Regions from separate parts of the Bariatricus sp. SGI.154 genome, predicted to be linked through region 2. Evidence: a T-box and tRNA genes for the amino acid it is inferred to sense, from the RefSeq annotation. Region 2 holds a T-box; the other regions hold tRNA genes.
What was found. A T-box is a leader RNA that pairs with one kind of tRNA and senses whether it is charged. The one in region 2 lies ahead of proS (proline--tRNA ligase), so its partner is inferred to be a tRNA-Pro.
Positions count from the first base shown of each region.

Region 1: it has a tRNA-Pro gene. The T-box ahead of proS (proline--tRNA ligase) is inferred to sense a tRNA for this amino acid. The anticodon was not compared.
Region 3: it has a tRNA-Pro gene. The T-box ahead of proS (proline--tRNA ligase) is inferred to sense a tRNA for this amino acid. The anticodon was not compared.

Region 1 covers NZ_JBNPMC010000001.1:54,041-57,299, forward strand. The annotation lists gene ACQRBN_RS00215 (helix-turn-helix domain-containing protein) at 32-1,090, shown strand; tRNA gene ACQRBN_RS00220 (tRNA-Pro) at 1,353-1,426, opposite strand; tRNA gene ACQRBN_RS00225 (tRNA-Gln) at 1,481-1,551, opposite strand; gene ACQRBN_RS00230 (DeoR/GlpR family DNA-binding transcription regulator) at 1,679-2,440, opposite strand; gene ACQRBN_RS00235 (YcxB family protein) at 2,562-3,062, opposite strand; partial or broken gene ACQRBN_RS00240 (2-keto-3-deoxygluconate permease) at 3,147-3,259, opposite strand, start outside.
Region 2 covers NZ_JBNPMC010000045.1:44-3,302, reverse strand. The annotation lists gene ACQRBN_RS15305 (RluA family pseudouridine synthase) at 1-223, opposite strand, end outside; gene ACQRBN_RS15300 (calcium/sodium antiporter) at 317-1,279, shown strand; T-box leader at 1,379-1,591, shown strand; gene proS (proline--tRNA ligase) at 1,744-3,186, shown strand.
Region 3 covers NZ_JBNPMC010000023.1:39,669-42,927, forward strand. The annotation lists gene ACQRBN_RS11185 (RyR domain-containing protein) at 1-314, shown strand, start outside; gene ACQRBN_RS11190 (C39 family peptidase) at 411-1,277, opposite strand; tRNA gene ACQRBN_RS11195 (tRNA-Pro) at 1,702-1,776, shown strand; tRNA gene ACQRBN_RS11200 (tRNA-Gly) at 1,785-1,855, shown strand; gene ACQRBN_RS11205 (D-2-hydroxyacid dehydrogenase) at 1,934-2,869, shown strand; gene ACQRBN_RS11210 (exodeoxyribonuclease III) at 2,948-3,259, opposite strand, start outside.

The sequences.
Region 1 (3,259 bases), on a different contig from region 2:
TTTACTATTTATCAAAGTGAAAGGAGAACTTATGCAACAGAATCCTACACATTCCCAAAAAGAGGGCAATACTTTAAAAGTATATCATACTCAAAGCACCATCAGTTCCTTTTATGATATGTCTGCACCGATACAATTTACCTTAAGTTATTGCAGTGGGCTTTCCGATAAAGATTTCTTCAATATCATGACCATTTCCCCACTTGATCAGTTTCTATATTCAACACCAATTGTTGAAGATTTTTACAAATTTAATGCTCGAATTCCCCATCAGCATAGTTTTTTTGAATTATTGCTTGTCCTGGAGGGAAGTATCACGCAGAAAATAGAAGATAAGGAGTATTTGTATCCGGCAGGATCCTGCTGCCTGATCAACCAGAATGTCGTTCATGTAGAAAGATTTACCGGAAAGGCAAAAGTACTCTTTCTTGGCATGTCTGCAAATATGATAAAAGAATTACTGGGATCTCATAAAACTGCTTATTTTCCAAAGGAGGAACGCACCATTGAAAATTCAATTTTTCAGTTTATGGCAGAGAATCTTCAATCAGAAAAAGGAAAAAATTATCTGGATTTCTTCCCGGTATTTCAAAATCAGAGCCATCTGAAAGACTTGCATCATCTTTCTGACCAGTTACTTCATGCAATGCTGATTCCCAAATTAGGATCCACCTTCGCCATCAAATCACTGGTATGTGAATTATTCCAATACCTGGATACCAAAGAATATTATCATATCAGTAATGTGACTCTTAACTCCAGTTCCGATTTGCTCCTGTTTTCACGCATTAGTCACCTGATGGAGGACACCAACGGTCGAATGTCCAGACTCACTTTGGAAAAAACTCTATGTTACAGCGGTAATTATATTAATACCATCGTAAAAAAACATACAGGCATGTGCCTGTATGATTATGGCCTTTCCTTTAGACTAAAGAATGCTGCTTCGCTTTTAATCAAAACCAATATCCCGATCTCCTCTATTTCGGTACAGCTTGGTTTTACGAATCGAACGCATTTTTATAAAGTATTCAAAGCGAAATATGGAGTTTCTCCGGGAGAATATAGAAAATCGAACAACACCAACTAATATCTGCCAATTAGACATGAGCCGTATCCCGTTTACGAATTTTCAAATTTTTCAAAAAAGGTCAATGACAACCATCTTTTCCTTTATCGTATGTTATAATATAACTATAACAAAACAAGATTACTATAGCGTTTTTGGAATCATATATTTTTCTCAGTCAAAGACCCCGATGCAAGCATGTCCGCTTGGCTCGTTGCTCGCGGGAATAAAATAAGGGATTGTGATTTCTCACAATCCCTTATTTTCAGCACCTTGGCTTAAGTCGGAGTGACAAGATTTGAACTTGCGACCTCTACGTCCCGAACGTAGCGCTCTACCAAACTGAGCCACACTCCGGTATTTTGGCCGGATGCCTTGTTATCCAAAGCATCCAGCGCCCCTGCCAAGGAACTACGGATAGAGGACTCGAACCTCTACTAACAGAGTCAGAGTCTGCTGTGCTGCCATTACACCAATCCGCAATGTTTTCAGCGAACATATTATATTATAGCAAGATTTTGGCGAAAGTCAACCCTTTTCCCAAAGTTTTTTGCGATTTCTTGTTTCGTTTCTTGTTTTTTTGCTGATGCTTCCTCAGCATATGCCAGACTACGCTATTACCAACGGAACCTCCATCTCCTGCGCCTTTTTAATCACATCCCTTGATACCTCATCATCCGTAATAATCTTATACACTTCCCGTATCGGGCAGATCACCGACAGATAGCCGCCTCCAAACTTACTACTGTCTGCCAATACATAGACTTCTTCTGCTGCTTTCAGAATCGCCCGCTTTACCTGCATCTGCGGTGTTGCTATCGATGTAAGTCCTACGTCAAAATTAATGCTGTGAACTCCGATAAACGCCTTATCCACATGGAATTGCTCCATATTCTGCAAAGCCGCATCTCCCATTGTCGCTGCCAGATGACCGCCTACATGACCGCCCACCATATACAGTTCAACATGTTCCACCCCTGCAAGTTCATTTCCCACTAATAAGGAATTCGTTACAATCGCAAGGTGTTTTTCCGGATGCTCCTTAATAAATAATGCCAGATAAAAACTACTGGACGCGTCATCTATGATAATTGTATCCCTGTCTTCAATGAATTCATATGCACAGGCAGCAATCCGCTTCTTACGTCCCATATTCCGGTAGATGCTTTCCGCGGAATATTTTCTCGTTGTTTCTTTCTCGATCTTTACTGCGCCGCCATGGGTTCTCTTCAACAGTCCTTCCATATCCATACTCTTGATATCATTACGGATCGTTACTTCCGAACACTCAAACTTCTTACTAAGTTCTGCCACTCTAACTTTTCCCATCTCTTCCACTTCACGTAATATCGCCTGTCTGCGCTCTTCCATACTTTTTACCACCCAATCCATCATTCTATAATTCCCATACAAATCTATTGTATCATATATAAATATTTTTTTCACATATTTATGTAAATATCATGATAGATTTCTGTGTATTTATTTGTATTCAACGCATTCTAATCCGACTCTGCCCTAACTGGGCAGCTATTATTGTAAATACAGGCACAAACCGATCCCCAAAATCTTTCTTTGGCAGAATCAACGCCTTATCCTTCTCATAATAGATTCCGATTGTCTTAGGCGTCACCACCGCCCGTTCTACCTGTTTCCAGTTATACGTTCTTACGAAGTCTGCTCTTTTTACAGTAATTCCCTCTTCCGCAAAGACATATTCCACCGGATTCTTATATTCTTCATTGACCAGTACCTGATTCTTCGCTCTTATTTTAAGTTGAAGCGGTGTACCTCCAAGAAATATTGCCGCAGCCACAAAACAGAAAACCGCGCCATAGGTTCCCGTCTTACCCGTCACATACATAATAATCCCCATAAACGCAACAGCAAGCCCCAGAATATTCACTAAAAAGCCACTGAATTTTGAATAAGCATGAAATAACAGGAAGTCATACAATGTATCTTTTGTCATATGTACGGTTATCTGATTCATATCCCTTTTCTCCTTAAAGACTTTTCAACCAGGCATCACCTATACCGCTGCCGCGCCGCTATCCACACGGCAGCGAGTATTATATTATATTTTTCCGTAAGCCCATCCTTCCGGGCTATAGATACCCTTCTGTTTCTTCTGCATATATTTGTCAAACGCTGCTGTTATGAATGGGCACAAGAACAGTGTAATAATAG
Region 2 (3,259 bases):
CGAGGATTCCTTTTACCGGCTGGTCCAGCCGATGAATGACGGCGAGGTAAGGCTCTCCTTTGTCAGAGGTACTCCAGGAAGAGTTCTGATAAATGTGATTCTTAAGCAGACTGACCATATCGGGAGTGCCGATCCGCTTGCTCTGGGTGGCGATTCCGTGAGGCTTTACGCACACCAGAATGTGTTTATCTTCGTATAATATCTCTAAAGTATCTGATTTCATACATGAATTCTCCTTGACTTTGAATCTTACTGCTCTTATCATTTAAACATAGTGTGTAAAAATATGCAAATAAAAGCAGGGAAGGTATGCGGGATGGATTACATATTATTGATATTGGGATTTGTGTTATTGATAAAAGGAGCAGATTTTTTTGTGGATGGAAGTTCCAGCGTGGCAAAACTTTTAAAAGTGCCGACAATTATCATTGGTCTTACAGTTGTGGCGTTTGGCACAAGTATGCCGGAATTGTCAGTCAGTGTCACGGCAGCGATACAAGGGAACAATGACTTGGCAGTAAGCAATGTGCTTGGTTCTAATATATTCAATCTTCTGGTTGTGCTTGGATGCTGCTCGCTGGTCAACCCGGTACAGGCGAAATGGTCCCTGCTTAAAAAGGAGTTTCCTTTTTCTATATTAATTACTGCGATTCTGCTTGTCCTGATTCTGAATTTCTCGGCGACGAAGATATTCAGCGGGGATGGGAACTTTATGCTTGGAAGATGGGGAGGCGTTCTGCTTCTGATATTGTTTGGAATCTTCCTCGATGCGACGGTCAAAGAGGCGCTTGGCGCCAGGGATCAGATGGAAGGAGAGGAAGAGTATAAGGTGATGAGTCCTGCAAAAAGTGCGCTATACATTATTGGTGGTCTTGTCGGGATTGTTCTGGGCGGAGAACTGGTTGTAGACAGTGCCTGTAACATTGCGGAGGCATTCGGGTTAAGCCAGACGTTTATCGGACTTACGATTGTGGCTCTGGGAACATCGCTTCCGGAACTGGTCACTTCGATGGTGGCAGCAGGCAAGGGAGAGAATGATCTGGCAGTTGGAAATGTAGTTGGCTCGAATATTTTTAATATTCTTCTGATTCTCGGCGTGTCTGCGGCGATAACGCCGATCCGGCTGGATGTTGCGGCGATCTATGATACTGTGCTTCTAATCGTGGCGAGTCTGATCGTCTATGTGGCGGCGGTCAGTAAGCGAGAAATCAGACGGACAGAAGGGGCAATGTTTTTGCTGGCATATCTGGCATTTTTTGTATATATTCTGATAAGATAGAGGTGGATTTCGATAGATTTTGCCTTGACAAATACATTTTAATGGATTAGAATTACGTTTAATCGAATAACCTGTCGGCAATGATGGTTGCGGAAGACGGGTTTGGCGATGAAGAGGAATAGTAATTACAGAGGAGATTCCACAGAGAGAGAATCCACCGGCTGAAAGATTCTTGTATTGATGCGTAATGAACCTACCTTGGAGCCACTGTGTGAAAATGCAGCGTGACGCCAGCGTTAATGGTGAAGAGAGAGAACTGCGAGAGGGTCGCAGTTAACTAGGGTGGTACCGCCGAACTTTTCGGTCCCTTTTTCGGGAGCGTAAGGTCCGGTGTTTTTGTATTATTAAGATTTTTGATTGCCGGACATTGCCGAAAATATTTTCGGGAAATCGATAAATTAAGACTCCCAATGAATCATAGTGGGGCAAGGGTCCTGCGTAGAAAAGAAAAGGAGAAGAGAGACATGGCAAAGGAAAAGAAACTGGTAGAAAATATCACACCACGTGATGAAAATTTTGCACAATGGTACACGGATGTTGTGCGTGAGGCAGAACTGTGTGATTATTCAAGTGTAAAAGGATGTCTGAATTATTTGCCGAATGGCTATGCGATCTGGGAATTGATTCAGGCTGATCTGGACAGACGTTTCAAAGAGACAGGAGTAGAGAACGTATATCTTCCAACCTTGATTCCGGAGAGCCTTCTGGAAAAAGAAGCAGATCATATCGAAGGATTTGCACCTGAAGTAGCATGGGTTACACATGGAGGTATGGAGAGATTGCAGGAAAGATTGTGTATCCGTCCTACATCAGAGACGATGTTCTGTGATCTGTGGGCTAAGACGGTTCAGTCATATAGAGACCTTCCGAAAGTATGGAATCAGTGGAACTCAGTTCTTCGCTGGGAGAAGACAACAAGACCTTTCTTGCGTTCAAGAGAGTTCTTGTGGCAGGAAGGACATACAATCCATGCAACATATGAAGAGGCGGAGGAACGTACGATCCAGATGCTTCACGTATATGAGGATTGCTATAGAGAGACGCTTGCGATTCCGTTCGTATCAGGAAGAAAGGCAGAACATGAGAAATTTGCGGGTGCTCAGGATACCTATACAATAGAGGCATTGATGCATGATGGTAAAGCACTACAGTCTGCAACAAGCCATTTCTTCGGAAGCGGTTTCCCGGATGCATTCGGTATTAAATATGTTGATAAGAATAATCAGCTTCAGAGCGTATATGAGACTTCCTGGGGATGGTCTACAAGAAGTATTGGTGCGCTGATTATGGTTCACGGTGATGACAGTGGTTTGGTATTGCCGCCGCATGTAGCACCGGTAGAATGTAGAATCATTCCGATCGCACAGCACAAAGAAGGTGTGCTTGATCGTTCTTATGCACTTCTTGATGAGTTGAAGAAGGCTGGATATAGAGTGAAGATTGACGCTTCTGAGAAGAGCACCGGATGGAAATTCTCTGAGCAGGAGATGCTTGGTATCCCGACACGTATCGAGATTGGACCAAAGGATATCGAGAAGAATCAGGTTGTTGTTGTTCGTCGTGATAACCGTGAGAAGATCGCGGTATCCCTGGATGAGATTGCAACAAAACTGCGTGATATCTTAGAGCAGGAGCAGCAGGATATGTACGATAAGGCCAATGCATTCCTTCAGAGCCATATTGATACAGCAACAGAATTAGATGAGATGGTTGAGAAGTTCAAGGCTAACCGTGGATTCGTTAAGGCTTGCTGGTGTGGTGATCCGGAATGTGAAGGCGAAGTTAAGTATGTAACTGGCGGTGCAGCAACCAGATGTCTGATTGAAGATGAAGATATGATCTCAGACAAATGTATCTGGTGTGGCAAGCCGGCGAAACATATGGCTTATTGGGGCAAGTCATATTAATTCCGTTTAATTGGGGACGGGGGTTTTTGAAGTTTCAATGTCATTAAGTTAAGAAAACGTCCTAAGATAGTAG
Region 3 (3,259 bases), on a different contig from region 2:
CAGATTACCATGAGATCCGCCTACAGATGTTGGAAACCTGGGGAATCCCTGCTGATAAACACTCTTCTGACAATAAGTTGCTTAGCGAACTTACTTCCGCACAGATGGAACTGCTGGCAGAACTGGAGCATATTCGCTGGTGCCGTTATCATTATCTGAATAACTGGACATATGGCGTTCCGGCTAATGGAAAGAACAAAGACAAGAATCTGCGGATTCATACAGACCTGATTCCCTATGATTCTCTGAGTGAAGAGGATAAAGAAAAAGACCGTGAGAATATAAGAATCCTCTTAAATATCATTATGGACTAATTTTATCTGTTAAAATGCTATAAAACTATAAGCATCATTCATCAATAGAAGGCGGTAATTCCATGTGAAACTACCGCCTTCTTCATGCACTTTGATTTATCGAACCGAATACACCCACATTGCCTTAATCTGATCTGCAATCTCATCATATACCCACGGCTGGCTGCTATTCTTCCTGCTAAACGGATCATTGATCGTAACACTGCCATCTTTATATCCTGTCAGCACAATAAAGTGCCCGTTCTGCGTAAAATCACCAGGACCCACACTGCAGATAATCGGATGTCCTGCATTCAGTTCCGCTCTTACCTGATCCTCCGTCAACTGTCCATCATAACAAGACAAGTTCCAGTTAGCCCCTACCTCATTCATGAATCTCCAGTATGTATCATTATTCTCATCTATATACTGATGCTCGGTCCCGTATGCTGCTACTTTCGCCGGAGTAATCGAAGCATCGTTGGTAAGCCCTGCCGCAACCATCGCCATACATGTAGGTCCGCATCCGCTGACAGCCACAATACTCGTCCCATATCCGGCATACCCCCAGCGCTCATCCCACTGATATAACTTAGGAATCTGACCTTCTACCAGATCTTCTCCAATCGTATCCGCACTCGGCAGATCCTTCTTTTCTTCATAATCTTCAACAAAATCCAATGTCTCTTCATTCTTATCCAATAATTCAATCACGCTTGTTGGACACCCCTTGCTCCGCACCTCTTTTTTGACCCGCTCAACCCTCTGTGCATCCGTCTCAATCGACTCAGTCTTATCTACAGCCTTTTTCGTCTCATCTCGCTGTTCTATCTTAGAAGCCCCTGCCAATGCCTCCTTTTTATTCCTTCGTATATGACAACAAACCAGTGCACTAACGATAAGAATCACAATCATTCCCAACAATAGCAACTGACGGCGCACCTGCTGTTTGCGCCGGGAATTCCTCCTCCTATTGTTACTCATCTATACTCATCCTCTCGTTTGGTAATTATTTCATCTATTTATAATATGCATTCATACAACTTCATGCTGTTAATTATACTCTACCGCCATATGCGAGGCAACTTAAGAATTCTTTAATTCTCCATGCAAATCAATCCTGTTTTTTCATATTCTGGTATTTTTTGTAACAGTTCAGCCATAAGCCGGATTGTGGGCGAATCATGCTTGCATGAATGAACACACAATCCGGCTTATGAGCAGAGCGCCATTTTATGAGCAAAAAGAGCTGCGTAGCAGCGGAGAAGTATCGCAGATGCGTTTTGCGAATGGCGCGGGCTGAACTGTTACTATTTTTTTAACATTTTTCAAATTAGCACTTGATATTTCTCTCCAAAAGTGCTAACATATACCTCGGTCGTAAGAACGACTCCAACAGAATACCGGTCGGGGTGTGGCTCAGCTTGGCTAGAGCGCCTGGTTTGGGACCAGGAGGTCGCAGGTTCGAATCCTGTCACCCCGATACTTTATGCGGGTGTAGTTCAATGGTAGAACACCAGCCTTCCAAGCTGGATACGTGGGTTCGATTCCCATCACCCGCTCTTTTCATGCCCGTTAATCAGGGCTTTTTTGTTTTAACATGCCAATCTATGAATTGAGGATTTGAACGGAGGATTATAATGAAGATTGTTTTTCTGGATGTGAAAACTATCGGCGAGGACATTGACTTGTCTGGCTATGAACAATTAGGCAAAGTAATCAAATACCCTTTTTCCACTTCGGAAGATATCCCGGAAAGGGTCGCTGACGCTGACGTAATCGTAACAAATAAAATGCAGATCAACGAGACAACGATCGGCAAAGCAAAAAACATAAAATTAGTCTGCGTAACCGGTACCGGAACGAATAATCTGGAGAAAGACTATCTGGACAGCCGCCATATTGCCTGGAGAAATGTTGCCGGATACTCCACAGAATCCGTCGCACAGCATACTTTTGCCATGCTTTTCTATCTATTGGAAAAACTTCGGTTCTATGATGATTACGTAAAAGAAGAGCGATATGCCGGCGATACTTTATTTACTCATTTTCAAGAACATTTTTATGAATTAAAGGGCAAGACCTGGGGAATTATCGGTCTTGGCAATATCGGCAGAAGGATTGCATCTATCGCCGAGTGTTTCGGTGCAAAAGTAATCTACACTTCTCCGTCCGGCAGTGCTCCACAAGATGGATATCATCAGACGGATATGGATACATTACTGGTATCCTCTGATATCATCTCCGTTCATGCACCACTCAACCAATATACAGAGAATCTGATTGATGCAGCCGCTTTTCAGAAGATGAAGGACTCTTGTATCTTTCTTAATCTCGGACGCGGCGCAATCGTTGTTGAACAGGACCTTGCAGAAGCGTTAAAACATCATGAGATAGCCGCAGCAGGACTGGATGTATTACGGGAAGAACCGATGAATCCAAATAGTCCATTACTTGAGTTTAAAGACAGCAGAAGACTCTTCATCACTCCACACATAGCATGGGCAAGTGTTGAAGCAAGAACACGACTGATGGAAATTATCCTTGAACAGATCAGGGAGTTCTTTCAGTTTTAAAACGATAAGCAATAAAAACGGCGAGAAGAATTCAAGATTATATCTTGTCAATTTTCTCGCCATCCATCTTTTATCTGATTATAATTCGATATCCAATTCCACTGGACAATGATCTGATCCCATCACATCCGTCAGAATCTTCGCATCCTTCAAGCGCTCTTTTAATGCCTCCGATACACAGAAGTAGTCTATACGCCACCCTGCGTTCTTAGCCCTTGCACTGAAACGGTAAGACCACCAAGAATAGATTCCTTCCATATCCGGATAGAAATACCGGAAGGTATCAATAAAGCCTGCATCCAGAAGCGTCGAAAACTTCTCCCTCTCCTCGTCTGTGAAGCCGGCATTCTTACGATTCGTCTTCGGATTCTTAAGATCAATCTCCTTATG